One region of the Virgibacillus salidurans genome, then DNA from elsewhere that is predicted to be linked to it. Evidence: a T-box and tRNA genes for the amino acid it is inferred to sense, from the RefSeq annotation. Region 1 holds a T-box; the other holds one or more tRNA genes.

The links. A T-box is a leader RNA that pairs with one kind of tRNA and senses whether it is charged. The one in region 1 lies ahead of tyrS (tyrosine--tRNA ligase), so its partner is inferred to be a tRNA-Tyr.
Region 2: it encodes a tRNA-Tyr, which carries the amino acid that the T-box ahead of tyrS (tyrosine--tRNA ligase) is inferred to sense. The anticodon was not compared.

What each region holds. Positions count from the first base shown of each region.
Region 1 is NZ_CP074373.1:2,269,762-2,273,182, reverse strand. It holds gene KFZ58_RS11735 (transglycosylase domain-containing protein) at 1-1,564, opposite strand, end outside; T-box leader at 1,682-1,884, shown strand; gene tyrS (tyrosine--tRNA ligase) at 1,945-3,216, shown strand.
Region 2 is NZ_CP074373.1:205,049-208,469, reverse strand. It holds gene KFZ58_RS01190 (hydroxymethylglutaryl-CoA reductase, degradative) at 1-1,147, opposite strand, end outside; tRNA gene KFZ58_RS01185 (tRNA-Lys) at 1,455-1,530, opposite strand; tRNA gene KFZ58_RS01180 (tRNA-Gln) at 1,623-1,697, opposite strand; tRNA gene KFZ58_RS01175 (tRNA-Tyr) at 1,708-1,792, opposite strand; tRNA gene KFZ58_RS01170 (tRNA-Thr) at 1,851-1,923, opposite strand; tRNA gene KFZ58_RS01165 (tRNA-Glu) at 1,930-2,004, opposite strand; gene fabI (enoyl-ACP reductase FabI) at 2,210-2,986, shown strand; gene KFZ58_RS01155 (YwaF family protein) at 3,057-3,421, shown strand, end outside.

The DNA of each region.
Region 1 (3,421 bases):
AGAGTCTGCCTGTGGAAACATTATAGGAATTATACAAGGCTTTTCGAGCTGGGATTATACCATAATGGGTACCACTGTAGTTATTTGGCTCCCATCCTTGTGGGCCAATCGGTAGATCAATATCAGCAACGGGGGACCCAGGCTGAATCAAACCTTTTTCCATTGCTGGAGCATAAACGAGAAGCGGTTTAATAGTACTGCCATTTGATCGTACAGCATTGGTAGCATAATTTAACTGGTTATCTTCATTGTATTCACGGCCGCCAACAAAACTGATGATTCTGCCTGAGCTATTTTCTATCAATATCCCACTTGCTTGCACTTGCTGTGTGATCTCAGTCTCTTCTCCGTTAGCAAGTTCGACCGTTGTTACCGTGTCAGGTCCAAAGTTATCAAAGTTTTGGGTGATTTCCTGCATCGTATCATAAATATCCTTATCGATGGTGGAATGAATTTGATATCCCTTGTTTCGTAAATCACGATCAGCCAACATTTCATATTCTTCTTTTAATGTAGCATCATTATTAAGATCTTCCATTGTATATCCATCTTCTTCTGCAAGCATTTCCATAATTATTTCTCTTGCATTATTCTCTAATTCAAACGTAAGAGCTGGATATTGTTCGATAGGTGACTGAAAATCTTCAGAGAAATCTGAGACAATGTCATAATTAGTTGCTTCTTCATATTCAGTTTCCGTAATATATCCTTCATCAAGCATCCGATTCAGTACGGACTGCATTCGGTTCAACCCAGCTTGTAATCCGTCTTCACTTTTTAGCCCACCTTGATTGGAAAAAGGGGTATAGGATGAGGGACTTTGAGGAAGTCCCGCTAAGTAAGCTGCCTGTGCTATGTTAACCTCGTCTGCGTCAATTCCGAATATCCCTTGCGCGGCTGTTTGGATTCCGGCAATATTTCTACCGGAGGCGTCACGACCATATGGAACGATATTTAAATAAGCTTCCAGAATTTCATCTTTATCAAAAAAACGTTCCAAACGGAGTGCTAGCAATATTTCCTTTGCTTTTCGTTCAAAGGAAACCTCATTTGTTAAAACCTGATTCTTAATAAGTTGCTGGGTTAACGTACTTCCTCCTGTTTGATTATCTGCATTTGTTGCTTCTTGTACGACTGCACGAAAAATTGCTTTTGGGACAATTCCTTCATGTTCGCTGAAATATTCATCCTCGGTAGCAATTACTGCATTAATTAATGTCTCGGAGATATTCTCCAACGCAACTTCTTCCCGATGAAGATCTGAACGAACGTCACCGAAATACTCATCATCTGCAAAATATAATTCCGATGTTTCTTCATAATTGTATATGTCCTGTTCCATAGATTCATAGCTTCTTACCGGTTCATCCTTTACAAGGGAGGCGAAGTATCCTGCACCAATGCCACCAGCAAAAAACAAACCAATAACTCCAATAACAAGGAAGAATAAAACAACATTCCAAAACACATCATATGTAATCCGTGATGAGCGTTGGATGTCTCCGGTACGCCAAGCTTCCTTTATTTTTTTCTTATATTTATGATATAATTCCTTCAAATCCATGTAAAAACCTCCCCTCATACCATGTTTAAATTATAGCATAATTGCTTTTTGGTATATAGGGGAAAAATAAGTATTGCTTTTCAGATAAGAATATGGTATGAATATATAATAATAAATAAATATGCGAAGAAGGAATTAGTAGTTATGCATTTCCCTATTATAGAGAGCTGGCGGCTGGTGTAAGCTAGTATATATTTGCAGGCGAATTACAATCTGGAGCATTTTCTTTTTCGAAAGAAACGGTGGAAAACATCGATAACAATCCCAAGTGGCAATTAATGTGCAACAAGGGTGGTACCGCGTGTAAACTCGTCCCTTATTTTTTAGAGGGGGGAGTTTTTTTATTTTTATTAAAAAAATCATGATGGAGTGTGAAATGGATGGATATTTTGCAGGATTTAGAAACGCGTGGCTTGATTCAACAGACAACAGATTTTGAAGGATTAAAGCAACATTTATCAGCCAATCAGGTGACATTATACTGTGGGTTTGATCCAACGGCAGATAGTCTACATATAGGCCATTTGGTGCCGATTACGATGCTGAAAAGATTTCAAAAAGCAGGTCATAAACCGATTGCATTAGTCGGCGGCGGCACAGGAATGATCGGTGATCCCAGTGGACGCACCAGTGAAAGATCTTTAAATGAAGATACTATCGTTAAAGAATACAGTGAAAAAGTAGAGAAGCAAATAGCCGGACTGCTTGAATTTGATAAAGGGGAAAATCCTGTTGTAGCCAGAAACAATCATGATTGGTTAGCAAGTATGACGGTCATTGATTTTCTGCGTGACGCAGGTAAACATTTCGGTATCAATTATATGCTGTCAAAAGAATCTGTTTCAGCACGGATTGAACAGGGTATTACATTTACAGAATTTAGTTATATGATTTTGCAATCCCTTGATTATCTCAAATTATATGAACAGGAAAATTGCACATTACAAATCGGTGGTAGTGACCAATGGGGAAACATTACAGCCGGAATGGAATTGATTCGTCGTTCAAGGGAAAATGAAGATGAAGAAACGAATGTTTTCGGTTTAACGGTCCCTTTAATCACAAAAGCAGACGGTACGAAATTCGGGAAAACGGCAGGTGGGGCTATTTGGTTAGACCCTGAAAAAACAAGCGCCTATGAATTTTATCAATTCTGGTTTAATACGGATGATCGTGATGTGTTGAAATTCTTGCGTTACTTCACCTTTATTCCTGAAGAAGAAGTACAACAGCTTGAAGATGAAGTGATCAACCAACCGGAAAACCGGGTGGCACAAAAACGTTTAGCTGAAGAAATGACAAGAGACGTTCATAGTCAAGCGGCTCTAGATCAAGCGCAAAAAATATCTCAAGCCCTTTTTAGTGATGACTTGAAGCAACTTTCAGCAAGTGATATTGAACAAGGGTTTAAAGATGTCCCAACTTATCAAGCATCAAATGAGGAAACAGGTTTAATTGATCTATTAGTAAATGCTTCCATATCCTCGTCAAAAAGACAAGCAAGAGAGGATATCAACAATGGGGCGATTTATATTAATGGGGAAAGACAACAAGATCTTCAATATAATCTAATGGCAGATGATCGTATTGAAGATACGTTTACCATTATCCGCCGCGGAAAGAAAAAGTACTTCTTAATACGTTTTGAATAGAAAATTGATGAATCAGAGAGAATTTTTTGTATATATGGTGAATTAGCAGATATATTGTCGCCTGAGTTGCTGACATGGTAAGCTATGATTAAATAAAATATGATACTGATTTTATCAGGCATGGTGGTATTTGGAAATGGTATACACGCTTCATGTGCCCCGTGCCTATTCAAACGAGTGCCTCATATTGAGGTTGTACCATCAT
Region 2 (3,421 bases), 1.8 Mb from region 1:
GGCCTTTTTGAATACCGTCAGTTACTAAGGCTTTTAAAGCACCGAGGTTTTGTGCTAAACCGACCGAGACAATAACTTGGGCTAATTCCTGAGCCGATTTAACATCCAACATACTATATGCAATTTTTGACATGGAATGAACCTGGGTAGATCCACCTACCGTAGCCACAGACATTGGTAATTCCAGCTCACCAACAAGATTTCCTGACGGGTCCTTTGACCAGGTCGTCATGGAACTGTACTCGCCGCTTCGTGCTGCATAGGCATGCGCGCCTGCTTCAACCGCCCGCCAATCGTTACCTGTAGCAATGACAATTGGATCAATTCCGTTCATAATCCCTTTATTATGCGTGACCGCGCGATATGGATCCGATGCTGCAAATTCATAAGCATGTACAACTCCATCGCGGACTTCTTCCCCTGAAAAATCATCCGTTTGAAGTAGATCTGGAGGAATCACTACTCGCGAACGTGCCAAGCATTTATCTGCATAATTTGATAAAATTCGCAAGTAAACTTTCCCTTTCGTCAAGCCCTCCACTGTAGGGGCTAGGGCTTCCACCATAGTATTAATGATATTTGCCCCCATCGCGTCACATGTATTAACATATACATGCAACACAAGCATTTGACTGTATTTAGAGTCCGATCCTTCATTGAGTATTCGAACCTCCAAATCCTCGGCACCTCCGCCTCTGGCTGCTAGGCTCGGATAGGCTGCATTTGCATCTTCTATTAAAGATTCCTTCTCGCTTAAAAGAGCGCTCTTGGCAGCCTCCAAATCAGGGCTGCCCACTACTTGAATTTGACCAATCATAACTCGATCCGTAGCCTCAGCAGTAAAACCGCCCGTCTCCCGTACGATTTTAGCAATATGGCTTGCTGAAGCTACGATAGATGGTTCCTCAACCGCCATTGGTACTACATATTCTTTCCCATTTATGAGGAAATTCAATCCTAAACCGAGTGGCAATGGAAAGGTTCCAATCACATTTTCAATCATTTTATCTGCAGTATCTGCCGGCAGGGACTCATTTGAAAATAAATCAGCAGTCTCTTCATCTGTAAATGTATGCATATCTTGCAATAATTTCCTTCGCTCATCAACAGTCATATTATAAAAACCAGGAATTCTGGAGGTTTTCATACCCATATCATCCTTTTGTATAGCGTCATTGTTTAAAAAAGATCTATTTACATTTTAATATAAAACATGCTTAGAATAAAATTATAACATGTATATGCCTATTTCGTGGTTAGAAAAGTTATTTTAGTTATTAATGCCCTAATGGCAATTGTTTTTCTATTCTTATAATCCCTTTCCGAAACAAAATTACTCTATCTATTATGTAAAAAAAACACCCAAAATGCAAATAAACAAGGTTGCCTATTGTTACGACTACCTTGTTTATGTTCGATTGCAATATAATGTTGCTTTTTAGAATGATAAATCATGGTGAGCCATGGAGGAATCGAACCTCCGACCCTCTGATTAAAAGTCAGATGCTCTGCCGGCTGAGCTAATGGCTCATGATTTGGCGAGCTGCTCATTATGGATGAGATCTTGCTCGTAAGTTTTATGTAACGTCGAGTATTGAATAATTTCGCTTAAAATAAAAAAATGGCTGGGCCACCAGGATTCGAACCTGGGGTGCACGGGATCAAAACCCGATGCCTTACCGCTTGGCTATGGCCCAAAAATAGAAATGGTGGAGGGGGAGAGATTCGAACTCCCGAACCCTGAGGGAGCGGATTTACAGTCCGCCGCGTTTAGCCACTTCGCTACCCCTCCGATAGTCTTGACAGATATAATTGATTTATACATCAAATTCAATTGAAATAAAAAATGATGCCGGCCAGAGGACTTGAACCCCCAACCTACTGATTACAAGTCAGTTGCTCTACCAGTTGAGCTAGGCCGGCTATTGTTGGTGACCCGTACGGGATTCGAACCCGTGTTACCGCCGTGAAAGGGCGGTGTCTTAACCACTTGACCAACGGGCCATGAAGCAGCGTATTCATATATTTGTCGTAAACCGACGAATTGTATTATAACCAATCCGGCAAACTTTGTAAAGGGGAAAAGAGATTTTTTTAAAATAATTTTTTCTCAGGGATAAAAGTTCTTTATTTTAATCTAAAATTCGATTTCTCTAAAGAAACCAATTAAGTTATAATAGATAAAAGAAAATCAATTGGAGGTTTACTTATGTCTTGTTTATTAGAAGGAAAAAACATCATTATAATGGGAGTTGCAAACGAACGAAGCATTGCCTGGGGGATAACGAAATCATTACATAACGCAGGTGCGAATTTAATTTTCACCAATAGACAGGAGCGATCCTATCAAAAACTAACCAAGCTTCTTGAACAAAATGATATCGAACCAAAATTAATTGTTTCCTGTGATGTTGCGAGCGACGAAAGTATTAATCAAGCTTTCGATGAAATCAAGGAAAAAATTGGCGTTGTTCACGGGCTTGTACATGCGGTTGCTTTTGCGAATCGGGATGAATTAAGTGGTGAATTTGCAGACACTTCACGTGAGGGATTCTTATTGGCGCAAGAAATCAGCGCGTACTCACTTGCAGCTGTCACTAGGGCTGCCAAAGAGTTAATGACAGAAGGCGGCAGTATTGTTACCCAAACATACCTGGGAGCAGAACGCGTCATCAAAAACTACAATGTCATGGGTGTTGCAAAAGCATCATTGGAAGCTAGTGTGAGGTATTTAGCAGAAGATGTCGGAAAGTATGGCATTCGCGTTAACGCAGTATCTGCAGGCCCAATACGCACCTTATCCGCCAAAGGAGTATCAGGCTTCAACGAGAAAGCAGGAATTATTGAAGAAAAAGCCCCATTACGTCGAAATGTGGATCAGGATCAAGTTGGCGATGCAACATTATTTTTCATGAGCGAACTTTCCAGAGGCGTAACCGGCGAAGTCATGCATGTAGATTCCGGATACCATATCATCGGTGGATAAATTTTATCAGGGCGCCTGTCTGCTTGCATGCAGTAGCAGGCCCTTTTCTCTATATGGGGAGGTTAATCTAATGAAAGAATGGTTCAGTGATATACATGGAGAGCCCTTTATTGCTTTTGGTTCCAGTCATATTACGGTGCTAATTATATATTTTGTCGGGCTTATCACTCTTTTACTAACATATAAAAGAATTCTAACTAACCCATCTACATACAACTTCATAAGATGGACTCTTTTTGTTTTATTAATCCTTTCAGAGTTATCTTATCAAGTGTGGACAGCTGCTAATGGCATATGGAATTTACGCGATCATATGCCACTGCATTTATGTGGCATAGCCGGCATCACCGGAGCCATCGCCCTCGTTACGCATAATAAGAAATTAATCACCATCACATTTTTTATCGGATTCGTCCCTGCTTTCTTGGCACTTAT